2 regions of the Nocardia sp. NPDC127526 genome follow, and region 1 is predicted to be linked to the other one. Evidence: predicted binding sites of a transcription regulator. Region 1 holds the regulator's gene; the other holds the start of a gene.
What was found. The regulator HspR, encoded in region 1, represses chaperone genes until heat shock. The targets are predictions, from matches to a motif close to ANNTGAGTNNNNNNNACTCANNT.
Positions count from the first base shown of each region.

Region 2: lon (endopeptidase La) is a predicted target of HspR. The motif match lies at 5,292-5,314, and genes of this name have one in related genera.

Region 1 covers NZ_JBHXVO010000008.1:139,721-154,793, forward strand. Annotated here, with positions in the region: gene ACFVIV_RS16865 (lysoplasmalogenase) at 1-214, opposite strand, end outside; gene ACFVIV_RS16870 (beta-ketoacyl-ACP synthase 3) at 217-1,275, opposite strand; gene pyrE (orotate phosphoribosyltransferase) at 1,357-1,902, opposite strand; gene ACFVIV_RS16880 (SDR family NAD(P)-dependent oxidoreductase) at 1,911-2,723, opposite strand; gene ACFVIV_RS16885 (hypothetical protein) at 2,956-4,080, opposite strand; gene ACFVIV_RS16890 (DUF5666 domain-containing protein) at 4,161-5,036, opposite strand; gene clpB (ATP-dependent chaperone ClpB) at 5,107-7,662, opposite strand; gene ACFVIV_RS16900 (NADP-dependent oxidoreductase) at 7,852-8,829, shown strand; gene ACFVIV_RS16905 (globin domain-containing protein) at 8,985-10,145, shown strand; gene ACFVIV_RS16910 (FAD-binding oxidoreductase) at 10,384-11,103, shown strand; gene ACFVIV_RS16915 (globin domain-containing protein) at 11,139-12,308, opposite strand; gene ACFVIV_RS16920 (heat shock protein transcriptional repressor HspR) at 12,762-13,157, opposite strand; gene dnaJ (molecular chaperone DnaJ) at 13,158-14,333, opposite strand; gene grpE (nucleotide exchange factor GrpE) at 14,364-14,993, opposite strand; gene dnaK (molecular chaperone DnaK) at 14,990-15,073, opposite strand, start outside.
Region 2 covers NZ_JBHXVO010000003.1:86,043-101,115, reverse strand. Annotated here, with positions in the region: gene ACFVIV_RS06605 (zinc-binding dehydrogenase) at 1-1,005, opposite strand, end outside; gene ACFVIV_RS06600 (alpha/beta fold hydrolase) at 1,075-1,938, opposite strand; gene ACFVIV_RS06595 (PaaX family transcriptional regulator C-terminal domain-containing protein) at 2,010-2,831, opposite strand; gene ACFVIV_RS06590 (saccharopine dehydrogenase family protein) at 2,890-4,125, opposite strand; gene ACFVIV_RS06585 (alpha/beta hydrolase family protein) at 4,122-5,171, opposite strand; gene lon (endopeptidase La) at 5,393-7,726, shown strand; gene ACFVIV_RS06575 (oxidoreductase) at 7,823-8,815, opposite strand; gene ACFVIV_RS06570 (alpha/beta fold hydrolase) at 8,955-9,791, shown strand; gene ACFVIV_RS06565 (enoyl-CoA hydratase/isomerase family protein) at 9,792-10,577, opposite strand; gene ACFVIV_RS06560 (DNA polymerase IV) at 10,630-11,718, opposite strand; gene ACFVIV_RS06555 (TetR/AcrR family transcriptional regulator) at 11,782-12,351, shown strand; gene ACFVIV_RS06550 (PaaI family thioesterase) at 12,356-12,832, shown strand; gene ACFVIV_RS06545 (hypothetical protein) at 12,777-13,232, opposite strand; gene ACFVIV_RS06540 (class I SAM-dependent methyltransferase) at 13,391-14,329, opposite strand; gene ACFVIV_RS06535 (ABC transporter ATP-binding protein) at 14,439-15,073, opposite strand, start outside.

The DNA.
Region 1 (15,073 bases):
GCAGCACGTCGCCGACCGTCGCGGCGGCCAGCGAGCCCAGTAGCACCGCGCGATCCGCGGGATCCAGATCCGAGCCGTTGACCGCCACATCCGCCGCCAGCAGCGGCATCATGAGCGGCTTGGCGAGCCATTGCAGCTTGTCGCGGCCGGTGACGGCGCCGAACACCGTCACCGCCGCGGCGCCGGCGAACGCGGCGCGAAACGGTCCGGCCATGACTAGAAGCTGGGCTCCGCCGGAGCCGGCGGCAGCACCGCGACCTGACCGGCGTAGGACAGGCCGGCGCCGAAGCCGAGCAGCAGCGCCAGCTGACCGCCCTTGGCCTTGCCGGTGACCAGCATCTCCTCCATGGCCAGCGGGATCGAGGCCGCCGACGTATTGCCGGTGTTCTCGATGTCATTGGCCATGGGGATGTCGTCGGCCAGGCCCAGGTTCTTCTTCATGAGCTCGTTGATTCGGGCATTGGCCTGATGCGGGATGAACACCTCGATGTCCTCCTTGGCCACGCCCGACACCTCGATGGCGCTGGACAGGGCGCGCGGCAGGGTGACCGCGGCCCAGCGGAAGACCTTGGGGCCCTCCATGTGCAGCGACATGCGGCCGACGGGCTCGACCGCCGGATCGGTGCCCTGCAGCCGCTGCGCCTTGTTCATGAATTCCAGGAAGTCGACGTCCTGGGCGATGGCCTCGGCGTTCTCGCCGTCGCTGCCCCACACCGTCGGGGAGATGCCGTTCTCCTCGGCGGGCCCGACCACGACCGCGCCGGCGCCGTCACCGAAGATCATGGCGGTGCCGCGGTCGGTCGGGTCGAGACCCACGGTCATGGTCTCGGCACCGATGACCAGGATGTATTCGGCCGAGCCGGAACGGATCATGTCCGCCGCGATACCGAGGCCGTAGCCGAAGCCGCCGCAGCCGGAGGTCAGGTCGAAGGCCGGAATGCCATTGATGCCGAGATCCGAGGCGATGGTGGGCGCGCCGTGCGGGGTGAGCTTGAGCCAACTGGAGGTGCACAGGATCAGCGCGCCGATCTTAGCGCGATCGAGGCCGGTGTTCTTCAGCGCGCGATCGCCCGCCGCCACCGCCATGGTGCGCAGCGTCTCGTCGCCACTGATCCAGCGCCGGTTGTTGATCCCGGTGCGGTCGAAGATCCACTCGGGAGTGGAGTCGAGCACCTCGCACACCTCGGCATTGCTGACGAGGCGCTGGGGGCGGTATGCCCCGATGCCGAGCATCGCGACATTCTGATGACCCTTGTTGACCGCAATGCTCACCACAGGTGACTCAACCCTTCACAACAGCGTGTCGACTTCGTTGTCGGACAGAAGACCAGGACCAGGCTAACTCAGAACAAATCGTTAACCCAGGGCAAGATCTTTGAGGCCGAGAATCGAACGATACTCGAGGCCCTCGGCCGCGATGACGCCGTCCGCGCCGGTCTCCCGATCCACCACCGTGGCCACGCCGACCACGATTGCTCCGGCGTCGCGGAGCGCGCGCACCGCGGTCAGCGGCGAGTTGCCGGTGGTCGTGGTGTCCTCCACCACCAGCACCCGCTTGCCCACGATGTCCGGGCCCTCGATCTGCCGCTGCATACCGTGCGACTTGGCCGCCTTGCGCACCACGAAGGCGTCGATGGGCCGGCCCGGCGCATGCATGACCGCGGCCGCCACCGGGTCCGCGCCCATGGTGAGCCCGCCGACCGAGTCGAAGTCCCAGTCCGCGACCAGCTCGCGCAGCAGCTTGCCGATCAGCGGCGCCGCCTCGTGATGCAGGGTGGCGCGGCGCAGATCCACGTAGTAGTCGGCTTCCTTGCCCGAGGACAGGGTCACCTTGCCGTGCACGACAGCGAGCTCGCGCACCAGGTCCGCCAATCTATCTCGATCGGTCGTCGTTACCTGCATTTCTGTGTTCATGTCCTTCCGAGTGCGTTGTACAGGCCCCGATTCAGGCGGGTCACCAGCGACCGGGGGATCAGTCCGGCGACCGCAGCGATCGCTTTGTACTGCATTCCGGGCACGCTGATCACCCGGTTCTTCTCCAGATCATCGAGCGACCCGGCCACCACCTCGTCCACGGTCAACCACAGCTGGCGCGGCAGCGAACCCGTATCGATTCCGGCTCGCTCATGGAATTCGGTGCGGACGAGTCCCGGGCACAATGCCTGCACCCGGACGCCGGTCCCGGCCAGCCCGCCCGCCAGCCCTTGCGAAAAGGATACGACGTACGCCTTGGAGGCCGAGTAGGTCGAGCCCCTCCCGGGTATCAGGCCGGCCATGCTGGCCACATTCACCACCGTGCCATTGGCCGCGTGCACCATGGCCGGCACCGCCGCCCGGGTCAACTGCATGACGGCGGTGACGTTCACATCCAGCTGGCGTTGCAGCAGTTCCGGATCCACCGTCCAGAACTCGCCCGAATTCCCGAATCCCGCATTGTTGACCAGGAATTCGACACCTTCGGCGAGCCGCGCCGCGACCCGCTCACGATCCTCGGCGCGCGCCAGGTCCGCGGGCAGTATCTCCGCCCGCGCCCCGAAGCGCACCTCGCAATCGTGCGCCAGCGCGACGAGCCGCTGCTCGTCGCGCGCCACCAGCACCAGGTCGTAGCCGAGCGAGGCGAGCCGGATGGCGTACGCCGCGCCAATACCCGAGGTCGGCCCGGTGACCACGGCCACCGGCCGGTGCGCGCCGGGCAGGCGCGATACGGGAGAGCTCTCGGTCATCGACTACCCATCGCTCGACAGACAGGGGGCACGGTCGCCGGTGACCGAGACTGCGCACCCATTCTTGTCCCTCGAGCCCCCTGGCGCGGGAACAACGCGCTGTATTTGATTTGTGGGGGACACCCCCACGCCCCCGGCGGGGGCACCCCGCACCCCACAGGGGCCAGCCCCCGCACCCCCGCAAGGGGCTCCGCCCCTTGACCCCGATGCCGGGTTGGGCGCGTCGGGAGGATCAGCGGGGGGTCGGGCCCTGGTATGGGCGGAAGCCGGGGTGGAAGGGGCCGCCGGGTGGGGCGCTGCGGCCCTGGTCCTTGCGCCAGCCTTCCTCGGGTTCGCGGTCGTCCTCGGGTTCCTCGTCGGGCCAGTCCTCGGGGTCGGGGTATTCGCCGTCCGGGTATTCGGCGGCGCGGCGGGCGTCCTCGGCGGCCCAGTCCTCTTCCTCTTCCGGGGCGGGCGGCCAGTTGCGGCGCGGGCGGTTGCGCGGGTCGGGCACGACTTTCAGTGCGGGACGCCAGGATTCGGGCTCGGAATCGGAGCCGGGATCGGATTCGTCGCCGGCGATATCGTTCACCAGCGGGCTGTAGTCGTCCTCGTCCTCGGGTTCGGGGCGGCGCGCCGGCTGGGTGCGGGCGGTCGGGCGCTCGGCCTCGTAGTCGCCGTCCTCGTCGTAGCCGTCGTAGTCGTCGTCCTCCGGAACCGGGTGCGAGCGGCCGGGTTCGGGCAGATCGTCGCGGGCGCGCTCGGAGCTGATGACCGGCGGCAGCACGTGCAGCAGACCGGACAGCCGCAGCACCGCGTCGATGGCGGTCTCCCAGTCCTTGGAGGTGGAGCCGACCGGCAGCATGCCGAGGGTCCAGTTGCCCTCGCTCCACAGCTGCTGCACGGTATCGGGCAGCGATTCGATGAACGCCACCATGCGCTGATCCACGGCGTGCCGGGCGATATCCGGATTGGTGGCGAACACGACCCGATCGCCGATGGCGCCGAGCAGTTCCAGATCGTGGTCCTTGGGCGGCGCGGCGGTCTTGAGCCGCAGGTCGATATCGATGTCCGAGCCGATCTGCCGGCGCACCGCGACCAGGGTGGCGGAGTCCTCCAGATCGAAGAGCACGAACTTCTCGCCCTTTCGGTTGCCGGACACCACGTCCACCGCCGACAGATAGCCGAGCTTGGCCAGCGCGCCGCGCCGCCAGGTGGAGGCCAGCGCCGGTTCCACCGAAACATAGGTGTAGCCCTGGGATTTCGCCCAGACCTGCCGCACGTGCCCGGTGCGCTGCCGTTGCAGCCGATCGAAATAGAGCAGCACGATCGCACCCACGAGCGCGATCGCCGCCAACCCGAACCATATAGCCGTCATCGCCGCCTACCCTATCCAGCCGGGACGTGAAATGCCCGGTACGCCTGCACGTTGTCGTGCGCGAGCCGCCGCCGGATCGCTCATCGGGGCGCGCTCGGCAGCGAGGTGCTGATGATGATCTTGGCCTGAATGGTTCCGTCGGCCGCCTTGTCCCCCTCCACCATCACCATCTCGCCGACCTTCAGGTCCGCCACGGTGGTGCTGGACAGCGAGATCACCTGGGTGCTCGCATCGGTTTTCACGGTGACGGTATCGCCGGCCAGGGTGGTCATGGTGAGCGTCTTGCCGTCGTTGCTCGCGATGGTGCCCATGTCCGCGCCGAGGCCCTCGATATCGCCGAAGCCGGGAATCTGCGGGATGCCGCTGGGTAGTGGCACCCCGGACGTACCGGTATCGAGGGGAAGCGGGAAGGCGTTGCCGGTGGTGGTCCGCGTCGAGGACGCGGTGTCGGAGGACGAATCCTTGTTCGCCAGCAGCACTCCCACGCTCACACCGGCCAGTGCGACGAGCACGAAGGCGGCGATGCCGAGGACCACCCAGAGATTCTTGTTGCGCTTGGGCGGTTGCGGACCGCCCGGGGGCGGATAGCCGCCGGGCTGCTGACCGCCCGGAACCCCGGGGGCGACCGGGTAGCCAGGGTAGCCGCCCGCGCCGGGTGGAGCGTACGCGCCGGGCTGCAGGTACTGGGTTTCGTAGCTGCTCGTCGGCGCGTACCCGCCGCCGCTCTCGTAGGCGCCCCAGGCGGCGTCGGGCGGCGGCATCACGCGGGTGGCGTCCGGCCCGGGCGGCTGCGCGAAGTAGTCGGTGGGCGCCGCGTAGTTCTCGGTGGGCCCGTACGCCGCACCTGCCTCCGCGGTGTGCCCGGCCGGCCCGCCGGCGCGACCGACCTTCTCGGTCGGCCCGTCCACCGGATCGGGGTCCGGCCGCCGCGACCACGGATCGCTGGGGTTGGTCATGGCCTCCAGGGTAGGCGGCGGCACACCGCGCGGCGCAGAACTACACCGCGCGGTGTGCGATTCGCCCGATTCAGCGGCCGACGATGAGGTGGTCGCCGTCTCCGCTGACATTGACCTTCACCGTGTCGCCGTCCTGGACCTCACCGGCCAGCAGCTCCTTGGCGAGGGTGTCGCCGATGGACTGCTGGATGAGCCGGCGCAGCGGGCGGGCGCCGTAGGCCGGGTCGTAGCCGCGCACGGCCAGCCAGAAGCGGGCCGAGTCGGAGACGTCCAGCTTCAGGCGGCGCTGGGACAGCCGCTGCTGCAGCTGGTCCAGCTGGATGTCGACAATGGTCTCCAGCTGTTCCTCGTCGAGGGCGTGGAACATGACCACATCGTCGAGCCGGTTGAGGAATTCCGGCTTGAACGCGGCGCGCACCGAGTTCATGACGAAATCCTTGTCGCCGCCCGCACCCAGGTTGGAGGTCAGGATGAGGATGGTGTTGCGGAAATCGACCGTGCGGCCCTGACTGTCGGTGAGCCGGCCCTCGTCGAGCACCTGCAGCAGGATGTCGAACACGTCCGGGTGGGCCTTCTCGATCTCGTCGAACAGCACCACCGTGTACGGGCGCCGGCGCACCGCCTCGGTGAGCTGGCCGCCCTGGTCGTAGCCGACGTAGCCCGGGGGCGCGCCGACCAGGCGGGCCACCGAGTGCTTCTCGCTGTACTCGCTCATATCGATGCGGACCATGGCGCGCTCGTCGTCGAACAGGAAGTCCGCCAACGCCTTCGCGAGCTCGGTCTTGCCGACGCCGGTGGGGCCCACGAACATGAACGAGCCGGTCGGCCGGTTCGGATCGGCGACGCCGGCGCGGGCGCGGCGCACCGCGTCCGAGACCGCCTGCACCGCTTCGGCCTGCCCGACGACGCGCTTGCCCAGTTCGTCCTCCATGCGGAGCAGCTTCTGGGTCTCGCCCTCCATCATCTTGCCCACCGGCACACCGGTCCACGACGACACCACCTCGGCGATATCGTCCGGCCCGACCTCCTCCTTGAGCATGACGTCGCCGTCGGCCGCGCCCTTGGCCTTGACCTCGGCCTCGCCGAGTTCCTTCTCCAGCTTGGGGATTCGCCCGTACCGGAGTTCGGCGGCCTTGCCCAGATCGCCGTCGCGCTCGGCGCGATCGGATTCGCCCCTGAGCTTGTCCAGCTCCTCCTTGATGTCGCGCACCGAGTCGATGGCCGCCTTCTCGTTCTGCCAGCGGGTCATCAACTGGTTGAGCTTCTCGCGATCGTCGGCGAGTTCGGAGCGCAGCTTCTCCAGGCGCTGCTTGGAGGCGTCGTCGGTCTCCTTGGCCAGCGCCATCTCCTCGATCTCCAACCGGCGCACGGCGCGTTCCACCTGATCGATTTCGACCGGGCGGGAATCGATCTCCATGCGCAGCCGCGAGGCGGACTCGTCCACCAGGTCGATGGCCTTGTCCGGCAGGAACCGCGAGGTGATGTAGCGATCCGACAGCGTGGCGGCGGCGACCAGCGCGGAGTCGGTGATGCGCACGCCGTGGTGCACCTCGTAGCGCTCCTTGAGCCCGCGCAGGATGCCGACGGTGTCCTCCACCGACGGCTCGCCCACCAGGACCTGCTGGAACCGGCGCTCCAGGGCCGGATCCTTCTCGATGTGCTGGCGGTATTCGTCGAGCGTGGTGGCGCCGACCAGGCGCAGCTCGCCGCGCGCCAGCATGGGCTTGATCATGTTCCCGGCGTCCATGGCGGATTCGCCGGTCGCGCCCGCGCCGACAATGGTGTGCAGTTCGTCGATGAAGGTGATGATCTGCCCCGCACTGGATTTGATCTCCTCCAGCACGGCCTTGAGCCGCTCCTCGAATTCGCCGCGGTACTTCGCGCCCGCGACCATGGCGCCCAGGTCGAGCGAGACGAGGCGCTTGCCGCGCAGCGATTCCGGGACGTCGCCGGCGATGATGCGCTGTGCCAGACCCTCCACGATGGCGGTCTTGCCCACGCCCGGCTCGCCGATGAGCACCGGATTGTTCTTGGTGCGCCGCGACAGCACCTGCACCACGCGCCGGATCTCGGCGTCGCGCCCGATGACCGGATCCAGCTTGCCCTCGCGGGCGGCGGCGGTGAGATCGGTGGAGTACTTCTCCAGGGCCTGATAGCTGCCCTCGGGATCGGGGGTGGTGACGCGGGTGTTGCCGCGCACGGCGGTGAACGCCTCGCGCAGATTGTCCGCGGTGGCGCCGTACTTCAGCAGCAGCTGCGAGACGTCCGAGTCCCCGGCGGCCAGGCCGACCATGAGGTGCTCGGTGGAGACGTATTCGTCGCCCATCTCGGTGGCGAGCCGCTGGGCCGCGGTGACGGCGGCCAGGGCCTCGCGCCCGAGCTGCGGGGTGGTGGTCGCGCCGCTGGCGCGGGGCAGGCGGTCGACGATGTCCTGGGCCTCGCGCCGGACCGTCGCCGGGTCGACTGCGACGGCCTTCAGCAGCGGGGCGGCGATGCCGTCGGTCTGATCCAGCAACGCCACCAGCAAGTGCGCCGGACGAATCTCCGGATTGCCGGCGGCGGAGGCCGCTTGCAATGCGGCGGTCAGGGCCGCCTGAGTCTTGGTGGTGGGATTGAACGAGTCCACTGTCACCTTCCTACTAGTCGTTTACTCGATCCAACGCGGCAGAAGTTGAGTCTGTTCCGCTCAAGTCTGACGAGTTTTCGACAACGGCACCAGAGGGACGTACGTCACACACAACGCTACGCTGGAACCAGTTCGTTGACGCATCACCGCAGCCGTTCCGTCCCGGTAGTTCCGAACGAATGGAGCCCCATGCGCGCGATCGTGATTCGAGAATTCGGCGGCACTCCCGAGCCGGCGGATATGCCGGTCCCCGAGCCGGGACCGGGGCAGATTCAGATTCAGCTGGAAGCGGCCGGGGTGAACCCGTTCGACAAGCGCATCATCGACGGCTATCTGGACGGCAAGCTGCCGCACGACTTTCCGCTCATACCGGGCGTCGACGGCGCGGGCAGCGTCTCGGCGGTGGGCCCGGACGTGACGGATTTCGAAATCGGCGAGCGGGTGGTCGGCAAATTCCTCGTACCGCCGGTCGGGCACGGCACCTTCGCCGAATACATCGTGGTCCCGCGGGTCAGCAGCATTGCCAAGGTCCCCGACGAGATCACCGCCATCCAGGCCGCGGCGCTGCCCACCGCGGGCATTACCGCGCTCGATCTGGTGCACGCCGCGAAGGTGGGGACCGGGCAGACGGTGCTGGTGGTCGGGGCGACCGGCGGGGTGGGGTCGTATCTGGTGCAGCTGGCGACCCTCGCGGGCGCGCACGTCATCGCCACCGCACGGCCCGACGCCACCGATCGGATGCTGCGGCTGGGCGCGGCCGAGGTGGTCAACTACGGGCGGATCCCGGTCGGCGATTCCCCGACCCAGCAGCAGACGGCCGAGCTGTCCATCGCCGATTCGGTGCGCATCACCGTGCCCGGCGGGGTCGACGTGCTCTTCGATCTGGTCAGTCCGCCGGAGGTCTTCGCCCAGCACCTGGAACTCGTCAAGGCGGGCGGCGCGGCCTACACCACGGTCTGGTCCGCCGACGAGGAGGAGCTGAAGCGGCGCGGGATAACCGGCGGCAACTTCGAATCCCACGGCGGCGCACCCGAGTTGCGGGAGCTGCTGCGCGATGTCGGCAACGGTGATCTGGTGGTCCCCATCGACGCCACCCCGCCGCTCGCCGACGCCCCGGAAGTTATCGGCGCATCCGGCGCACGCGGCAAGACGGTGCTGGTCATCTGAACCTTCGGTTCCGCCTCCGGCCTCTCCGCGGCTCCGAATGACCCCAGCTTGGCTATATCCGTGCGACCACCGTTTTTTCAGGGATACTTGACGCGGAGGGCAGCCCGGAACCGGGCTCGTCCGGGGTAGCAGCAGAGGAAGGAAAGCTCGACGTCGTGGATGCGCGTTCGGCAGCGCTGGTCCGCGCAAACTTTCGGACAGTCGTCGAGGCCCAGCACGGGCCCGAACGACTGATCAGCGCGTTCTACGGTCACCTTTTCGCGGAGATACCCGCCCTGCGGGAGCTGTTCCCCTCCGCCATGGACATGCAGGCGAAACGCCTCGTCACCGCCATCCAGTTCGTCCTCGACAATCTGGAGGACTGGGATCGCGCCCAGCGCTTCCTGGAGCAGCTGGCGCGCGATCACCGCAAGTACGGCGTGGAGGCGGCGCACTACGACATCGCGGGTCGTGCGCTGCTCTCGGCCTTCCGCAGTTACAACGGGGTCGGGCACTGGAACCGGCAATTGGAGGCCGGGTGGCGCGATGTCACCATCCTGATCTCGGCGTCCATGGCCATCGGCGCCAATTCCGACAAATCGCAACCCTATTGGGAGGCGACGGTAGTCGGGCACCGGCGGGTGGTGGACGATCTGGCCATTGTGCGGCTGCAATCGGATACGCCCATCCCGTACGGGGCCGGACAGTACGTTCCGGTCGCCATTCCGCAGCGGCCCAAGATGTGGCGGTACCTGTCGCCGGCCATCCCCACCAATCCCTACGGCGAGATCGAATTCCATGTGCGCAAGGTCCGCACCGGCTGGGTGAGCCCGGCCATCGTGAACGAGACCAAGGTCGGCGACCGCTGGATGATCGCCGCGCCGCTGGGCGGCCTGCACGTGGATCTGAGCAGCCGCAAGGATGTGCTCATGATCAGCTCGGGCACCGGCATCGCGCCGATTCGCGCCCAGCTGATCGAGATGGGGCGGCGCGGCATCAATCCGCGCGTGCACCTGTTCATGGGCGGGCGCTACCCCTGCGATCTCTACGATGTGGAGAACATGTGGCAGCTCTCGCAGAGCAATCCGTGGCTGACCGTGATTCCGGTGTGCGAGAACGAAACCAACCCCTGGTGGCATCCGTATCCGCCGGCCGAGACGCCGTTCGGCATGCACCGGCGGCTCATCGGTAACCTGGGCGCGGTGGTGGCCAGTTTCGGCGCCTGGGCGGATCGGCAGATCCAGATCGCCGGGTCGGCCCGCATGATCGCCGATACCAAGCGGGCGCTGCTCGCGGTGGGCACCCCGGAGCGGAACATCATGTCCGATCCCGTCTAGATTCGGGATTCGGTGTAGCACAACATATTTCGATGATCAGGAGTTTGCCTTGACGCGCGGCCCGGACGATACCGACGAGTTCCCGATCATCAAGGCGGTGCCGTCCTACGCCGATACCGACGAACTACCCATCGTCACACCGGATACCCCGCCGCCGGACGGGCATCCGGCCGCGGCCCGGACCGCGGCTCCGTCCGCGCCCGGGCCCGGCGCCGCGGACGGGGAATGGTCGGCGACCGTGGTGGGCGCGCACCGGCTGCGCGAGGACCTCACGGTGATCCGGCTGATCGGCGAGTTCGTGCCGTTCGCGGCCGGGCAGTCGATGGAGGTGCGCACGCCGCAGCATCCGAATATCGCGCGGCGCTTGTATTCCGCCCTGCCGCCCTCGCTGGACGGCAAGCTGGAATTCCATGTGCGCACCGTGCCCGGCGGCTGGTGCAGCGGTTCGCTGGTATCGGACACCCGCGCCGGGGACGAATGGCGGATCAGCAATCCGGGCGGCTGGCTCACGGTGGACGAGGACGCCACCGAGATCGTCATGATCGCCGACGGCATCGGCCTGGCCCCGCTGCGCGCGCTGCTGCTGGACCTGTCCCGCCGCGCTACACCGCCGAACCTCACCCTGTTCCTCGGCGGACGCTACCCGCGCGACCTCTACGCCGCCGACATGCTCTATCTGCTGACCGAGCAATTCCCTTGGCTCACAGTGCTTCCGGTGGTGCAGGACGAGCACGATCCCAGCCGCGCCGATGCCTGGTACGAGGCGTGCAAGGTGGATGTCGGCTTCCAGCCGGAGGAAATGCTGCCCGGGACACTCGCCGAGGCCGTCGCACGATTCGCGCCCTTCGATCACCAGCAGATCCTGGTGTGCGGCAATTCCGGTCAGGTGCAGGCCGTGGTCGATCGCCTCATCGCGACCGGGACGCCGCGCGAAAACATTCGATACGAAGGGTTTTGAGACGCCCGTCATCCCGGAATGACGAGGGGAACTGCTCAGAACAGCGGGTCGTGGCGAATGTTCTGGGTCGGGGTGCCCGCGGCCATGAGCCGGAACTTGGTGGTCTGCACCATGGAAGGTGAACCGACGATCTGCACGTCACGATCCGCCCAGGGCCCGAATCCCGCCACGATCTTGCCGATCTGACCTACCCGCCGTGGCTGTAAGCCCGGAAGCTCCTTGGGCTCATCGGAATCCGCGAAATGCCACCACGGGTTCTCATTGCTCTCGGTGACCGGGTTGACGCTGAGCCACTTGTTGGCGCGCGCCAGCTGACTCAGGATCTCCAGATCGTAGAGATCGCACGGGTAATGCCCGCCGACGAACAGATCCACCTTGGGATTGGAGCGCCGCGCGGTCATGGCCATGAGCTGGGCGCGCAGCGGGGCGATCCCGGTGCCGCAGCCGATCATGAGCATCTTGCGGCGAGTATTGCGCGGCACGCCGAGCCCGCCCAGCGGCGAGCCGATCAGCCACTGCTCGCCGACCCGGGTGTGCCCGACCATGGCCGGGCTGACCCAGCCGCCGGTGACGCCGCGAATGTGGAATTCCAGTTCGCCGCTGGCATTGGCCGGTATGGCCGGGGACAGGTAGCGCCACATGCGCGGCCGGGACGGGATCTGCACGCTCATGTACTGCCCGGCCGCGTACTGCATGGGCTGGTCCAGCTTCAAGCGCACCACGGCGAGATTGCGCAGCACCTCGCGGTGTTCTGTGACGGTGCCGGTCCAGACCGGCGGGGTGCCCTCCTGCTCGGCGGCGCCGATCATGGTGTCGGCGATGACGCCGATGCCCTCGTCCCAGGCGCGGTCGACCTCGTCGGTCCACATCTCGGTGCCGGCATAGGCCTGCATGGCGGTCTTGAGCGATTTCCCCACGGCCGCATAATGTTCGGCAACCACACCGTATTTGCGATGGTCGCGCCCGAGCTGGGCGAGGAAGGGCAGTAGTTTGTCCGGTTCCTCCAGGCGGTCGACCACATAGGCGATGGCCCGGACCAGCCGGTCGCGCTGGGCGTCGAGGGCGGCCGGGAAGAAGTCGCGAACTTGTGGGTAATCCGTGAAAAGGATGGCGTAGAACGATCGTGCGAGTTTTTCGGGGCCGCCTTCCTCCGCAGCAACCGCCTTGAACGTCGTTCTAATCAATGCGACGGTCCGCGAATCCATTTGTGTCACAACCCCATTTCGCACTCGAACACGGGCGAGGCCGGCGAGTGCAGTGCTGCGGGACACTCGACAGCAGCCGTTGCCAAGCAAGTGTAGGTGAGGTTTGCCAGCAACGGAACGGGACGTTTCAACAACACGCCTGTAATTCCCTTAAATTGAGGACAGCGCAGGGTTATTTACCTGAAAACAGACTGTTCACCTGGAACACGCCGAGAGACACGGGGTTTCACTCGCCGATCTTGCGAGATCCGTTTTGCAAGACTCAGAAACTCAGCGACCGCACCGCAACCTCGCTCGCACATTAATTGCCTTGTCTCACAAGGACAAAACTCACAAACGGAATAATTCAATAACCGTCCGGTCTGTATCTATTTCCGCCCAACCCCAACTCATCAAAAAAGGTGCGAGAGCCGAAGCCCCCGCACCTTTTCCGCTACCCGCGGTGCGTACCGCCTACTGCGAGTGCCGCCGATTGCGCGGCTGCCACACCACGAGCGCGGTGCTACGCGGGGCGGGAGTCAGGTCGGGGCGGTACCCCGACCGGAGTCTTTCCACCTCGGCGGCCAACTCCGCGACCCGGTGCTGCAGCTCCTCGACCTGATTGGTGAGTTCGATGATCCGTTTGATGCCCGCCAGGTTGACGCCCTCGTCCTGGGACAGGCGCTGCACCTCGCGGAGCAGCTCCACATCCCGGTTCGAGTAGCGCCGGCCGCCGCCGGAGGTGCGCTGCGGCGAGACCAGGCCCAGCCGGTCATAGGTGCGCAGCGTCTGGGCGTGCATGCCCGCCAGCTGCGCGGCCACCGAGATCAGGAAGTACTGCGCCTCGGCCTTTTTCGGATCGGAACTCATTTACGCACCTGCCCATCCGGCACGCGGATCGAAGCCACTTTCCTTCTCCGCCTCCGCATAGCGCCGCAGCGCCTCGGTGGCATTGTCGTCCAGTTTCTGCGGGATCGCGACCTTCACCGTGACCAGCAGATCGCCCGCACCGCCGCCGCCCCGCTTGGGCACGCCGCGGCCGCGCACCCGCAGGGTACGGCCGTCCGCGGTGCCCGGCGGCACCTTGACGCCAACGCGGCCGTCCAGGGTCGGCACCGAAACCGTTGTGCCCAGCACCAATTCGCTGTAACTCACCGGCAGCACCAGGGTCAGGTCGTCGCCATTGCGGCCGAACACCTTGTCCTGGCTGACATGCACGGTGACATACAGATCGCCCGGAGGCGCACCGCGCAGGCCCGCCTCGCCCTGACCGGCCAGCCGGATCCGCTGTCCGTCGCGCACACCCGGGGGAATGCGGACGGTAATGGTGCGGGTCCGGTTCTGGATGCCGGTGCCGCGGCAGTCGCCGCACGGATCGTCGATGATCGACCCGGTGCCCCGGCAGTCCTCGCACGGCTCGCTGAATCCGAACGCACCCTGATTGCGGCTGATCACGCCGGAACCATTGCAGTGCGGGCAGACTCGCGGACTGGTGCCCGGCTTGGCGCCGCTGCCGTGGCAGGTGGTGCACGCCGCCGGGCTGGTCATCCGCAGCGGGACCGTCACGCCCTGGGCGGCCTCGCGGAAGCCCAGGGTCGTCTCGGTCTCCACATCGCTGCCGCGCCGCGGGCGCGACGAGGTGCGGGCGCCGCCGCGATTGAACAGGCCGCCGAGGATATCGCCGAGACCGCCGTCCCCGGCGGTCGCACCGGCGCCGCCGAAGATATCGCCCAGGTTGAACTCACCGGAGAACCCGCCCGGCTGGCCGTAGCCGCCGCCGGGCGAGAAGCCGCCGCGGCCGTAGCCGCCGCTCGCGAAGAGCCGGCGGGCCTCGTCGTACTCCTTGCGCTTCTCCGGATCCGACAGCACGGCATGCGCCTCGCTGACGGCCTTGAATCGCTCCTCCGCCTTGGCATCTCCCGGATTCTTGTCCGGATGCAGATCCCGGGCGAGCTTGCGATAGGCCTTCTTGACCTCGTCCTGGGTGGCGCTGGAGGAAACACCCAGCTCCTTGTAGAAGTCCTTCTCGAGCCACTCCCGATTCACCGGGCATCTCCTCCTCTCGGATTACTCGTATTACTCGGTAGCAGCGGCATCGGAGCCGGCGTTCGTCGAATCCGATGCGCTGCCGGTCTGTTCCGCTACGCCGTCGGTGACGCCGACCAGCGCGTGGCGCAAGACGCGATCGCCGAACTTGTAGCCCTTGCGCATGACCATGCCGATCACCGGATCGTGTCCGGAGCCCTCGTGCTGGACGGCCTCGTGCAGGGTCGGGTCGAAAGGCTCACCCTCCGAACCGAAGTCGACGAGTCCCTGTTTCTGCAGGGCGGTGACCAGTTTGTCCGCGACCGACTTGAGCGGTCCGGTCTCCAGGTCGCCGTGCGCGCGGGCGCGGTCGAGATCGTCGAGCACGCCGAGCAATTCGCTGACCACCGACGCCTTGGCGGTTTCGATGGTGGCCTGGCGGTCGCGCTCGACGCGGCGGCGGTAGTTGGCGTATTCGGCGGTCAGCCGCTGCAGGTCGGAGGTGCGCTCGGCGAGTTCGGCGCTGATGGCGTCCGCGAGCGAATCCTCGCTCGTGGCAATGTCATCCGCGGCCGAAGCCGCGGCGGAGGACTCCGCCGCGGCCTCGCCAACCTGACCCGCGAGCGGATCAACGACATCGTCGATGATGACCGGCTCTTCTTCCGGGTTCGGCTTGGTCACTTCTTCTCCGGCTCCTCGACGACCTCGGCGTCGACCACGGTGTCATCGGACTCCGGCGCGGCCGCGCCATTGCCCTGGGC
Region 2 (15,073 bases), on a different contig from region 1:
GGGCTTCAGCACGATCCGGATCGGGTTGCCCTCCTTGGATTCCAGGGCGTGCACGGCCTTGGCCGCATCGGCCAGCGGCATGACCGCGCTGACCGACCGGGAGAACTCGACCCGGTGCAGGCCTTGAAGTTTCACGAGCTTCGCCACATCCTCCGGCGCGGAGCCGTAGTGCCCGCGCAGCTCCTGCTGGAAGAAGCTGAACGCGGTGCCGTGGGTGATTGTGATCGGCTTATCGGTGAGACCGACCAGCACCAGGCGTCCGTGCGGGGCCAGGCAGATGACGGCCTGCTCGCGCACCGCCGCCACACCCGCGAAGTCGAAGGCGGCCGCCAGCCCGGTCCCGGTGGCGGCGAAGATCTTGGATCGCAGATCCGGGTCGGCCGGATCGAAGGCCAGGTCCGCGCCGAATTCCAGTGCGCGTTCCCGGGCGGCGGGCAGCGGATCCACGGCGATGATCGGGGCCGCGCCGACCAGGCGCAGCAGCTGCACGCCGTGCGCGCCGAGCCCGCCGACACCCCAGACGCCCACCGGCTCACCGGCTTTCACCTTGCCCGTGGCGGTGATCGCGCCCCACGGCGTGGACACCGCGTCCGGAATGAAGCACGCCTGCTCGAACGGCAGATCATCGGGAATCGGCACCAGGGTGTCGACCCGGGCCAGGGCGTATTCGGCCCAGCCGCCGTCGTAGTCCACGCCGCGGGTGTAGGTCGCACCGTCGCGCGATTCCCCGGCCTGCAGCACGACGCGGTCCCCCACCTTGGCGGTGGTGACGCCCGGTCCGAGCGCGTGCACGGTCCCGGCGACCTCGTGCCCGAGGGTCACCACGTCCCCTTTGAGGAACAGCGGTGTCAGCGTCCCGTCGATGAGGTGCACGTCCGACAGGCACACGCCCGCCGCCTCGACCTTGATCAGCACGTGATCGGCTCCGGGCTCGGGCACCGGCACCTCGTCGAGTTCGAGGCTGCGGTTCGGTCCCAGATGCAGTCGTGCGGCCAGCATGGTCATGGGCTCCTCAGAACGATCGTGCGGCAATGCTTTCCGGCGCCATGGTAGGCCGAAGCCGGGTCTGCCGGACTAGCTTTCCCGGTCGGAGCCGTGGCCGGCGGGGTGGGCCGGGACCGGGTGCGCGGTGAGGAATTCGTCGATGATGGCGGTGACCTCGGCGTGGCGCTCCAGCATGGGCACATGCCCGCAGCCGTCGAGCCATTCCGCGCGCTCGGGTCGCAGCTTCTCGTTGAGGGCGCGTCCGGCCGCCGCGGACAGCACGCGATTTCGGGTGCCCCAGATGGTGCAGACCGGCGGCAGCGCCGCGCGGTCCGGCCACTCGTCCAGTGCGGCGAAGGAATCCAGGTCCCGCACCAGGCCGGTGAGCGCGCGCACCGGGAACCCCGCCGACAGCGCGCCCACATACGGGCTTTCGCGGAAGGCGCGCCGGCTGCTGAACCAGTACCGCATTGCGCTGCGCGCCAGCCATTTCGGCGTGTGCACCCGCTGCACGGCCCGGACGCCGAGGGCGGGCATGCCGCGGGTCAGCCGCGCGGGCAGGCCCTGCTCGCCTTGCATCGCGGTGGATTCCGTCAGCGGATTGATCGCGACCACCGCGCGCACCATGGCCGGATAGCGGCGGGCCAGGGTCAGGCTGGTGGCGGCGCCGACGCAGTTCCCCACCAGCGCGACGTCGGTGAGCTCGTTCCAGCGCAGGAACTGCCGGACCGTGTTCACATACAGTTCGAGCCCGTAGCCGCCCGCGGGTTTGTCCGAGGCGCCGTACCCGGGCAGATCGAGGGCGTGGACGCGGTATTTCCGGGCGAGCGCGGTGATCTGGGGCATCCAGATGAGATGCGATCCGCCCGCCTGATGCAGCAGCACCACCGGCGGCCCGCTCTCGCCCCGCCGCATGTAGGCGACCCGGATGCCTTCGAACCGGAACTGCTCCATGACGCTGCCCGCCTCCCGCTAGGCCCCCTTCCATGGTCTGTCATGGCGGCGGCCAGGGGACGGGAATCGGTTCAGGAAATCGGCGCCGTTGCCGAAACCTCTTCGAGCACAGCGGAATACCAACGAAACAGTTGAAGTGGTTGTGCTGAGGTAGATTTCAGCAGCTCGGCCCAGCAGGCCGCCGTGGCCGCCCGCGCGGCGGCGCCGATCCACGGCTGGGGCAGCAGTTGGGGCGGCAGCAGCGGATCCGGTTCGCTGGCCCGGTTGAATGCGGTGGCGAGGGTGACGGCCATGGTCAGGCGCTCGATGTGCGAGGCGTCCGGCAGCCGCGGCCCGATGCGTTCGGCGGTGGCGAGCAGTCGCCGGTGACCGTCGGCGATCCGCTCGATCGGCCACAGGTGCTCGGCGAGATCGCGTGCGGCACTGTGCCCGCCGACCGTGAGATCGGTGCTGGTGAACGTGGTGACGTGGTCGTTGACCCCGAATCGCGCTGCGGCGGAACGGATCAGCTCCTCCCAGGGGTTGGCCGCCACGTACAGTCCGCCCTGGATGGCGGCGCCGCCCAGCCGCAGGATGGCATCGCGCATGGCATCGCGCGCCTGCCGCGCCGATTCCGGCACCCCGAAGGCGACCAGATGCCACGTCCCGTCCCATGGCGCCCGGCCGCGATCCTGCGCGTACATATAGCGGATGAATTCCAGATCGGGTTCGATGAGCCCGCGGGTCAGCTCGGTGGCATGCAGGACCGCCTTGCGGCCGCGCCCGTCCTGGGTGAATCGCCCCTCCGCGACGAGCCGTTTGATGCAGAGCCGGACCTGCTGATCGCTCATGCCGAGCGCGGCGGCGACGTCGTACAACTCGCCCGCGTCGATCGTCGCGTCGGCGCGGATCATGCTCTCCACCAGGGTCCGGGTGGAGATATCGGTGTCGTTCGGTGTGCTGTCCAAGTGTTCACCTCCCGGCGGCGTCGGAGGGTTCCTGTTCTACCAGGTAGATCGGAGTGCCCGGATCCCGCCCGAGGGTGCGGCCGAGGTCGGTGAAGAACCGCGCCGGATCGATGACTTCCTCGGGGGCGTGCACGCCGGGCGTGCGCACGCTGCCGTCGACGACCTGATACATGCCCAGCGCCAAGGGGATTCCGGTCGCGCGGGCCATATCGGTCAGCAGCCCGTGCACCGGGTCCGAGCTCGGGCCGGTCAGGTTCGGGTGGGCGAGCACCGTGCGGTCGCGCCCCTTTTTGGTTCCGGAGACGAGTGCGAAGAACGGCGGCAGATTGCCGGGGCCCGCGGTGCGCAGCGCCGTCGGGATCGATCGCAGGCCGCGCACGATAGTCGGCTTGGTGAGCAGTGCGGCGGCCGTCTCGTTGGTCAGCCGGCCGCTGTCGATATCGCGGCGCAGGGTGTCGAGATAGGCGAGGGTCCAGGGTTTCAGGACCATCAGATTCAGGGCGTCACCGCTGAGTTTCAGACTGCGCCGCAAGGTGATCGGTTCCGGATGACCGATGGAATAGCCGGCGCCGCGCCGACCGCCGGGCAGCGTCAGCGGAATCGGGCGCAGCGGGCGGACTTCCGCCGGGACCCCGTCGCGCACGACGGTGATGACGCCGCTGGCCTGCTGCATCCAATGCACGGCCGCCGCGGTGGGCCTGCCGTCCGGGCCCAGGATCTGTTCCTCCATATCGACCGGCGTCTCGCCCGCGTCGACGGCCCAGGCGGTGTACGCGTCGCGCACGGTGTCGAGTTCGGCGGCGGCGAGGGCGGCGAGCAGATTGCTCATGCCCGGGCTGGCGCCCATGCCGATCACCGCGCACACGCCGTGCCCGCGCGCCGCCGCATCCAGTTCGAGCATCCGAACCGTGGGTTCCCAGTCGTCGCAGATATCGAGGTAGTGGGTTCCGGTCTCGATGGCGGCGCGCAGCACGGTCGGGCCGAAACGGTAATACGGCCCAACGGTATTGAGCACCAGGTCCGCGCCGGACAGCGCGTTCCGCAGCGCGGAGTCATCGGTGACGTCGACTTCGAGTGCCCGCACCGGAACCGGCGAATGCGCCAGTTCCCGCGCCAGCCGTTGGGCGGCCCCGAGATCGCGATCGGCGATGACGATCTCCTCGAGCCCCGCCAGCCCGGCCGCGATCCGCACCGCGACGGCGCCCATGGCGCCCGGCCCACCCAGTGCGAGGACTTTCATTTCGAGCTCCTGACTGTCGAGGGTTCCTGCTGTTCGGCGTATTCCCGCAGGTCGTCCAGATATCCGGGCGCGTACAGCGAACGCGGCGCGAACACCGCGACCAGCACCGATCGCACACCCTGGTCGTTGTCCAGCTCCGCCTTGACGATGTTGTGCGAGGCGTCCGGATACCTCCGGACGGTGAGCAACCCGGCCGGCGCCAATTCCCGGTAGACGCGGGCGGTTTCGGCGACATCCACATTCAGGTCCTGTTCACCGAGCGCGAGCAGCACCGGAATCCGAAGTCGCGGCAGATACTCGCTGACATCGGAGAGGTAGTTCCGACCAGCGAACCGCCAGCGGTCGGCGGACATCGGGTCGTCGTCGATTCCCGCGGCGAGGTACTGCTCATAGGACGCGCCCGCGCGCAGCAACCCCAGCACGGCGGTGCGACGATCATGCGCCGCCACGATCTCGGCCTCGGACGCATTCCGGTGCCGCAGTTCGGCATTGGTGTTGTACTCACCCTGCCGCAACCAGTTGATGGCGGGCCCGGCCAGGATCATGAACTGCAATTCCGGATGCCGCACCGCCACCTCGGGCAGCACCCATCCCGCCTGGCTGATCCCCCACATCCCGATGCGCCGCGGATCGATATCGTCGCGCGCCGCCGCCCAGGCAATGGCGGCCTCGGTCTCCACGGCCCGATCGTGCATGGACTGCTCGAGCCAATTCCCGGGCGCGCCATTGATTCCGGGCTTGTCCCAGGCCAGCGACGCGTACCCGGCCCGCGCGAACGATTCCCAGAGCGGCCGATAGAAGTCGTCGCGACCGGCGTCGGCGGGCCCGTCACCGTGCACGAATACGACGAGTCCGGCGGGACCGCGCTGATCCTCGGGCATCACCAAGGTGCCCTGTAGGTCCTGCCCGGGCCCCGGGATGGTGACCCGTCGCTCGGTGAAGGCGAAGTCGTTCGCGACGACGACCCAGGCCCCCGCGGACAGCGCGAGTGCGATGACGCACCCGGCGGCGATCGACAACCGGAGCAGCCAGGTCTTACGGAACATGGTTCTGATCGTATCAGAAATGATCGTCATAATAATGATCGTTTACATATTGATAGAAATAGCACTTCCCCTTGTTCGCCCGGGGCGAACAGCGGGCTGGAACAAGACCACCGGGGCCGGGGTTGAGTAGGTATCGCTCAACCTTGGAAGGGGTCGAAGTCGTGACAACACCACAGAACCTGCCGGTCCTGTTCCTGACCGATCCGATCGTGCTGCCCGGCATGATCGTGCCGATCGAGTTGGACGAATCCGCGCAGGCCGCTATCGATGCCGCGCGGGCGGGCAAGGTCAACCAGGTGTTGGTCGCGCCGCGGCTGGACGAGGGCTACGCCACCTACGGCGTGGTCGCCACCATCGAACAGGTGGGGCGCATGCGCGGTGGCGCGCCCGCCGCCGTGCTCAAGGCCGAGGGCCGCGCCAAGATCGGGCACGGGGTGACCGGCCCGGGCGCCGCGCTGTGGGTGGAGGCCGAGCCCGTCGAGGCGCCCGCCGCCGACGGCCGCACCACCGAGCTCGCGGCCGAATACAAGAAGCTGGTCGTCGCCGTCCTGCAGCGCCGCGAGGCCTGGCAGGTCATCGACGCCGTGAACCAGCTGTCCGAGCCGTCCGCCATTGCCGACACCGCCGGGTGGGCGCCGTACCTGAGCAATGAGCAGAAGCGGGAACTGCTCGAAACCGTCGACACCACGGTCCGTTTGACCAAGCTCATCGAGTGGACCAAGCAGCACATCGCCGAGACCGAGGTCAGCGAGAAGATCAGCGAGGATGTGCGCGAGGGCGTCGAGAAGAGCCAGCGCGAATTCCTGCTCCGCCAGCAGCTCAACGCCATTCGCAAGGAGCTGGGCGAGGACGAGCCGGACGGCGCCGACGACTACCGCACCCGCATCGAGAACGCCGACCTGCCCGAGGACATTCGCGAGGCCGCGCTGCGCGAGGTGGGCCGGTTGGAGCGGGCCAGCGATCAGAGCCCGGAATCGGGCTGGATCCGCACCTGGCTGGACACCGTCCTGGACCTGCCCTGGACCGTGAAAACCACCGACAGCACCGATGTCTCGGCGGCCCGCGCGGTGCTGGACGCGGATCATCACGGCCTGGACGAGGTCAAGGACCGCATGGTCGAGTACCTGGCCGTGCGCGCCCGCCGCGCCGCCCGCAATCTGGAGGTGGTCGGCGGCCGTGGCTCCGGCGCGGTGCTGGTGCTGGTCGGCCCGCCCGGCGTGGGCAAGACCTCGCTGGGTGAATCGGTCGCCCGCGCGCTGGGCCGCAAGTTCGTGCGCGTCGCCCTGGGCGGCGTCCGCGACGAGGCCGAGATCCGCGGTCACCGCCGCACCTATGTCGGCGCCCTGCCCGGCCGCATCGTGCGCGCCATGAAGGAGGCCGGTTCCATGAACCCGGTCGTCCTGCTGGACGAGATCGACAAGGTCGGCTCGGACTTCCGCGGCGATCCCGCGGCGGCCCTGCTCGAGGTTCTGGACCCGGCGCAGAACCACACCTTCCGCGACCACTACCTGGATCTGGACCTGGACCTGTCCGATGTCCTGTTCATCGCCACCGCCAATGTCATGGAGACCATTCCCGGCCCGCTGCTGGACCGCATGGAACTGATCACCGTGGACGGCTACACCGAGGCGGACAAGGTCGCCATCGCCCGCGACTTCCTCATTCCGCGGCAGTTGGAGCGCAATGCCCTGACCGCCGAGGAGGTTTCGATCACCGAGGAGGCGCTGCGCGAGATCGCCGCCAACTACACCCGGGAAGCCGGTGTGCGGCAAATGGAACGGCTCATCGCCAAGGCGCTGCGCAAGGCGGCGACCAAGCTGTCGGAATCGGCGGATCTCGCCGACTCCGAAAGCCTGGGCTACGACAAGGATCTGGGTTACGACACCGGTTCCATCGTCATCGGCCTGGACAACCTGACGGAGTTCCTGGGCCGTCCCCGCTTCACCCCGGATTCGGTGGAACGCACCGCGGTCCCCGGCGTGGCGACCGGTCTGGCGGTGACGGGCGCCGGCGGCGATGTCCTCTACATCGAGGCCAATGCGGCCGAGGGCGATCGCTCGCTGACCCTGACCGGCCAGCTCGGCGACGTCATGAAGGAGTCGGCGCAGATCGCCCTGACCTACGTCCGCTCCCACCTGGAGGAGATCGGCATCGAGCCGAAGGTGCTGGATCGCAATATCCACATCCACTTCCCGGCGGGCGCGGTCCCGAAGGACGGTCCGTCCGCGGGCGTCACCATGGTCACCGCCCTGGTGTCGCTGGCCCTGGGCCGGCAGGTTCGCGGCGATGTCGGCATGACCGGCGAGGTCACGCTGAACGGCCGCGTCCTGCCCATCGGCGGCGTGAAGCAGAAGCTGCTGGCCGCGCAGCGCGCCGGACTGAAGACCGTCTTCATCCCGGCCCGCAATGAACCGGATCTCGACGAGGTCCCGGCCGAGGTGCTGGCCGCCCTGGATGTGCGCCCCGTCGCCGACGTGGCCGACATCCTGGCCTACGCCATCGAACCGGTCATCGAGTCCGAGCTCGACCGTCCGGCCCTGAGCGCCACCGCCTGACGGGCGGGACGCGATAGCACAACCGAATAGCAACGGACCGCGCTTGTTTCACATGAAACCGAAACCCGCGCGGTCCGTTCGTATTTCGTGGCCGTCTCAGAACTCCCCGGCCACTCCGAGCACGGTGCGCCCGGAGTGGGTGCCCTCCAGGATGGAGCGGAGCACGGATTCGGCCTCGGTGATGGGCGCGTAGTTCTCGAGCAGGCTCAGATGCGCCGGCTTCAGGTCCTTGCCGAGGCGGGCCCACAGTTCGCGGCGGGCCGCGATGGGCATATGGGCCGAGTCGATGCCGAGCAGGGAGACCCCGCGCAGGATGAACGGCATGACGGTGGTCGGGAGCTCCGGACCACCGGTGAGACCGCTGACCGCGGCCGCGCCGCCGTACTTGATCGTGCTGAGAATGTGGGCGAGCGACTGGCCGCCGACGCTGTCCACCGCCGCGGCCCATTGCGCCTTGCCGAGCGGGCGCAGCTTCTCGCCTGCGGCGGGCAGGCGGCCGATGACCGAAGCGGCGCCCAGGGTTTCGAGGAGTTCGCCGGCGCCGATCTTGCCGGTGGAGGCGACCACCTCGAAGCCGAGACCGGACAGAATGTCCACCGCCACACTGCCCACGCCGCCGGTGGCGCCGGTGACGAGAACCGGACCGGCGGCCGGGGTCAGGCCGTGGTCGAGCAGGGCTTGCACGCTCATGGCCGCGGTGAACCCCGCCGTGCCGATGGCGGCGGCCTCGCGGGGCGTCAGGCCCTCGAGCTTCACCACCCATTCGGCCGGGACCTTGGCGTACTCGGTGTAGCCGCCGTGATGCGAGACGCCCAGCTCATAACCGTGGGCCACGACCAGATCACCCGGGGCGAAGTCCGGATTCCCGGAGGTGACCACCTCGCCGGTGAGATCGATGCCCGGGATGAGCGGATACTCGCGAATCACACCGCCCTTGGGGGTGATGGCCAGGCCGTCTTTGTAGTTCGCGCCCGAGTAATGAACCTTGATCGTCACATCGCCGGGCCCATGGAAGTCGTCGTTCACCGTTTCGCGGATGAGTGCGATACCGCTGTCCGTTTCGTGGGCCACCATCGCCTGGAACTCCATTGACCGAGCATAAGACCGGCGCTGCCGGCCAGGCCCGTCTTGCGATGGATTCACAGCTTTACCTCGCGCGTAATCGCTTTCGTTCCCGGGCTCCGGCAGTCTGAGATCAGCAAGCGAAACGCTAAGGAGCGCAGCAGATATGGGATTCTTCCAGACCACCGACGGCACCACCCTCGCCTATGAGGACTACGGCACCGGCACGCCGCTGCTGTTCGTGGCGGGCTGGTCGCTGCACAGCGATATGTGGGAGTACCAGGTGCCGTTCTTCCTGGAGCAGGGCTATCGCTGCGTGCTGGTGGATCGCCGCGGTCACGGCCGGTCGGACCGGCCGTCCACCGGCTACGACGTGGACACCCGCGCCGACGATCTGGCGGCGTTGATCGAGCATCTCGACTTGCAAGCGCAGGGAGGTGGAGCGGACGTAATCTTGGTCGCGCATTCGGCGGGCGGCGGTGAGGTGGTGCGCTACCTGGCCCGGCACGGGCAGGACCGCATTGCGCGAATCGCCTTGCTGGCGCCCGCCATTCCGTTCATGTGCCAGACCGCGGACAATCCGGCCGGCGTGCCGCGGGCGGCGCTGGAGGCCTCGCAGGCGCAGTTCCGCGCCGACCGGCCGAAGTGGTACGCCGACCGGGGGCAGGGCTACTTCGCCACCCACATGGGAACCGGTGTGTCCCAAGCGGTCATGGATGCGGAAATGCAGCGCTGCATGCAGGCCGCGCCGTATGCGGCGCTGGTCATGCAGCGCGAGATCTTCACCGCCGACCATCGGGCCGACGTCGCCGCCCTCACGCTGCCCGTGCTGCTGCTGCACGGCATTCCGGACCAGTCGATCCCCATCGACGTCGCCAGCCGGCAGGCCGTCAAGCTGGTGCCGCATGCGGTCTACAAGGAGTACCCGGATGCCGGGCACGGCCTGTACATCAGTCATGCGGCGCAAGTGAACGCCGACATTCTCGAATTCCTGAAGAGCTGATCAGGCGAACTTGGGCGCCCGCTTGCCCAGGAACGCGGCGATGCCCTCGGCGCCGTCGGCCGATTCCGCGCAGTGCGTGATGAACGCGGCCTCGGTGCCGAGCTGTTCTTCGAGGGTGTGCTGCGAGGACACCAGCAGCAGCTTCTTCACATTGGCATTGGACAGCTTGGGGCCGCTCGCGAACTGCTGCGCCAGTTCCTCGACGGCTCCGGCGAGTTCGGCATCGGGCACCACCCGGTGCAGCAGCTGCCAGTCGAGCGCCTCGTTCGCGGTGAGCACCCGGTTGGTGAGCATGAGGTCCTGGGTGCGGCGCACGCCGATCAGGCGCGGCAGATAGTAGGACGCGCCGCCGTCGGGGCTGAGCCCGACCTTGGTGTAGGACATGGTGAACGACGCGGATTCGGCCGCGACCACCAGATCACCGGCAATGGCCAGGCTCAGGCCCGCCCCGGCGGCGGTGCCGTTGACGGCGGTGATGAGCAGCGCGTCCATGCGCGCGAACGAGGACACCGCGTGGTGCAGGGTCTCGGCCAGCTTGTCGATGAACGCGCCGGTGTCGTCGGCGGCCGCCATGGCCCGCACGTCACCGCCGGCGGAGAAGAACTTCCCGGCCCCGGTCAGCACCACGACCTTGACGGCCGGATCATCGGAGCAGTAGGCGGCGGCCTGCGCCAGCTCATCGGCCAGGGCCTGATTGATGCCGTTGGCGGCATTGGGCCGGTTGAGGGTGATGCGGGCAATGGGCCCGTCCTGCGCGAACAGAATGTTCTCGTACTGGTGGGTCATCGAATGGGTGCCTTCCGTCGGATGCCTGACCACAGCATGTCAAACGCGTCGATCACCGCATGCCCGGGGCGAATTCGACGCGCACGCCGAGCAATCGGATGGGCCGGTCCAGCTCGAACCGGTGCAGGACCTCCAGCGCGGTCCGCACGACCTCGTCCACATCGGCGGTGGGCCGCGGCAGCTTGCGTTGTTTGGTGCGGGTGAAGAACGTCTTGGTCCGCACCGTCACCCCGACCCGTCCGATGGCGCGCCCGTCCGCGAAGGTGTCCTCCGCGACCTGGGCGGCCAGCCGGGCAATGGCCGCGTCGAGGTCGGCGATCTCGGTGAGATCCTCGGGAAACGTCTCGGACCTGCTGTGTCCCACCGGTTCCCGGGGTTCGGCGATATCGGTGTCACCCGCACCGTGTCCGAGTACCCACAGATACGGTCCGGTATTGGGCCCGAATTCCGCCGCCAGCCGCTCCCGGTCCGCCGCCGCCAGATCGGCGACCGTCTCGATGCCCAGGGCGCTCATGCGTTTCGCGATGCGCGCCCCGATCCCCCACAGCGCCGTGGTCGGCCGGTGCGCCATGAGCTCGACCCAGTTGTCGGCGGTGAGCCGGAAGATGCCCGCCCCGCCCGCGGCCTCCGCCGCGGCGTCGCCGGATTTGCCCACCGCCTTGGCGAACCCGGTGGCGAGTTTGGCCCGGGTCTTGTTGTCCCCGATGCCGACCGCGCAGGTCAGCCCCAATTCTTCGATGGCCGTGCGAATCTCGCGCGCCAGCTGCTCCGGATCATCGGTATCGGCGGCCAGGAAGGCTTCGTCGAAGCCGAGCACCTCCACCCGCCCCGGAAAGGTCCGCAGCAGCGCCATGATCTCCTCGGACGCCTCCGCGTAGGTGGCCAGATCCTGCGGCAGGAACACCCCGTCCGGGCAGATTCGCAGGGCCGTTCGCAAGGGCATCCCGGCCCGCACCCCGAAGGCCCGCGCCGGATAGGACGCGCAGGACACCACCTTCCGCGGTTCGGCCGGATCTCCGTTCCCGCCCACGATGACCGGCTGCCCGCGCAGTTCCGGATGCCGCCGGAATTCGACCGCGGCCTGGAATTGGTCGAGGTCGACGTGCAACAGCCAGCGCGCCACCCCTCCGTCATACCGCATGGTCTGCCGAAATGTCGGGAAAGGGGGTTGTGCTGCCCGCCGAAACAGAACTAAATTCTGGGCATGAAGATTCGAGATCGGTTGCTGCTGGCGGCCGAACGCCAGTTCGCCGAACAGGGGACTCTCGATGCCACGCTCACCCAGATTCGCGCCGCGGCCGGAGCCAGTGTCGGCGCGCTGTATCACCACTTCCCGGACAAGGCCGAGCTGTACCGGCAGGTGTGGGCCTTCGCACTGGAGGACTATCAGCGCCATTTCTGGGCGGCGGTGCGCGACAGCGCCGACGCCGAGGCCGGGGTGCGCGCCGGCGTCACCGAGCATCTGCGCTGGGTGAGCGAGAACCAGTACCGCGCGAAGGTGCTCACCTCCGCCCGGCCGCCGGGCGTGCGCGACAGCGACGGCAATCGGGAGTTCATGCGCGGCGTCGCCCGCTGGTGGCGTACCCACGCCGGCTACGGCGCGGTGCGTGAACTCGACTTCGACCTGCTCTACGCGCTGTGGCTGGGTCCCGCGCAGGTGTACTCGCGGCACTGGCTCGGCGGTGAATTCGTCACCGCGCCGATCGAGGTGGCCCCGCAGCTGGCCGACGCCGCCTGGCAGGCGCTCCGAACTCCCGAACCGACCGGAAAGTGAAGTGATGACTGTAGAACTGGATCTCGACCTGGGCCGGAAAGTCCTTGCGGCCCAGCCGTTCAGCCAGTTGGTCGGCGCGGAGCTGACCGCATTCGGCAATGGCCGCGCCACTCTGGAGATTCCCATCCGGCCGGAGCTCGGCCAGCAGTTCGGGTATGTACATGGCGGCGTCCTGGCCTACGCGGCCGACAATGCCCTCACCTATGCGGCGGGCACGGTGCTCGGCGCGAATGTGCTGACCGGTGGTTTCACCATCACCTATCTGCGCCCGGCCGCGGGGGCGCGATTGCGCGCCGAGGCCACCGTCATCGATGCCACGCGCCGCCAGGCCGTCTGCCGCTGCGAGATATTCGCCGACAGCGCCGCGGGCGAGGCGGTGCTCTGCGCCGTCGCGCAGGGCACCGCCCGCAGTGTGGAACGAGAGCTCAACGGGAACGGCGGAACCAGTTCAGCGGGGAGCGATACGCATAGCGCGCCTTGACCGTTCCGGTCTCCACCTGTCCCTGCACCCGGATCAACGGAGCGCCCGGGAAGCGCGGCAGCGTCACCTTGTTCGTCACGGTGCCGCCGCCGCGTTGCACGCCGTCCAGGTCGATGCGCCAGCCCCGCGGCACGATCATGACGATCGCCCCCGCTCCGGCGCGCACGTGCACGTCGATCTCGCGCCGCACGCAGTGCGCCCGCGTGAAGTCGATCACCAGTTTGCCGGAAACCGACTCGGCGAAAAGAGTTTTCGGTACGGTCCACTGGTCGTCGGTGCGCGCCGTCCCGCCGTCGACCCGCAGCCGCAGCGGTGGTTCCTCCACCGGCTGCCGGGGACGCCCGGAGACGGGCATGCGCCAGAGCGCCTCAGGGCGTGACTGTGCTGTGGTACGGCTCACCGAAACTCCTTCCCCGGCATGTGAAACGATGATCTTGGCGATGCCAGGGAAGTCGAATTATGCCGTACAGCTGGACTTTTCGGACCTTCCGGTGTCTAACAGTACGGTCACATCCCGATGTCGCTCCGGCCGCGAGCGCCGCGGCGGCGGATGCGGATTCAGCGACGGCCCAGGTGCACGGTGACCGCGCCGAGCAGGTAGACGTCCTCGCGCTTGCCGATGTACGTGTCGGCCGCCGGATCGAGCAGCGCCTCGAGGGTCGCGCGATCCGCCGCGCCGAGTTCCTCGCCCACGTGCTCGCGCATGGAATCCAGCCGGGCCGTGACGGTTTCGCGAATCGCGGGGGTGGCGGGGGCCGGATGATCGGTGAGGACGCTGAACGAGGTCACCGCGTCGAGACCAGCCTTGGCCAGGGCCGTGCCCCAGCCGTAGGGCATCGGCACCGCCTCCGGGATCTCGGCGCGCATGCGGCCGAAACGCTCATCGCGCAGCGCCAGCAGCCGATCCTCCAGGCCCGGCGTGCCGACGCCGAGATCCCAAGGCAGGCAACGGGTCGGCAGCCCGCCCTCGGCCAGGGCCAGCCACCCGCCGGGCCGCACCAGCTTCGCCAGCCGGTCCACCCCGTCCTGCTGATCGGGCAGGTGATGCACCATGCGCGAGGCCCACACCACATCGGCCGCGGGCACGGTGCGCACCACCTCGTCGGAGGTGGCGTCCACGAGCAGGGTTTCGATCGTGACCCGGTCGTCGTCGCCGAGGGTGGTCTCCGCCGCCTTGCGGGCCACCTCGAGCAATTCCGGCACCGCGTCGGCAATGATCAGCCGCCCGCCGCCGCGCCCGGCGAGCTCACGCGCGAAGGCGGCGCTCTGTCCCCCGGCGCCGGCGCCGATATCCACGATCGTGGGCCGCTCGCCGTCCACGCGCGGCAGCCCGATCAACCGTTCCGCGATGCGCGCCGCGGCGGTCTCCGCCATCGCGTCGTCCTGCTGCAGGTGGGCGATCTTCGCGGCCCAGTCGATGCCGTCCCGGGTATGCCCGTGGCCGTGTCCGTGCGAGTGCCCGTGCCCATGCGAATGCCCGTGAGTATGTGCGCCCATGCTCTCGACGTTATCCGCGAGAGTCGGCGGCGGACTACTTCTTTTGCCGGTCCGGCAAACGCGCCACGCGGAGAGCGCGACGCGTTGCCCGCCGGTCCGGCTTTCCGCCCTAAGCGGCGGCCGGTTCGCTGACGTCGGCGAACTGGGTGCGGTACAGCTCGGTGTAGCGGCCGCCCGCGGCCAGCAGCTGGGTGTGGGTGCCGCGCTCCACGATGCGCCCGTGCTCGAGCACCACGATCTGGTCGGCATTGCGGATGGTGGACAGCCGGTGCGCGATCACCAGCGCGGTCCGTCCGGCGAGGGCTTCGCCCAGCGCCTCCTGCACGGCCGCCTCGGAGGTGGAGTCCAGGGAGGCGGTGGCCTCGTCGAGGATCACCACGCGCGGCTGCTTGAGCAGCAGCCGGGCAATGGTCAGCCGCTGCCGCTCGCCGCCGGAGAGCCGGTAGCCGCGCTCCCCGACCACGGTGTCCAGCCCATCGGGCAGAGCGGCGATGAGATCGCGTAACCGGGCCCGCTGCAAGGCGTCCCACAGCTCCGCCTCGGTGGCCTCGGGCCGGGCCAGCAGCAGGTTGGCGCGAATGGTGTCGTGGAACAGATGCCCGTCCTGGGTGACCAGGCCGACGGTGTCCTGGATGGAGCGGCCGGTCAGCGTCCGCACATCCGCGCCGCCCAGGCGCACCGCGCCGGAGTCGATATCGTAGAGCCGCGAAACCAGTTGGGCGATGGTGGATTTCCCGGCCCCGG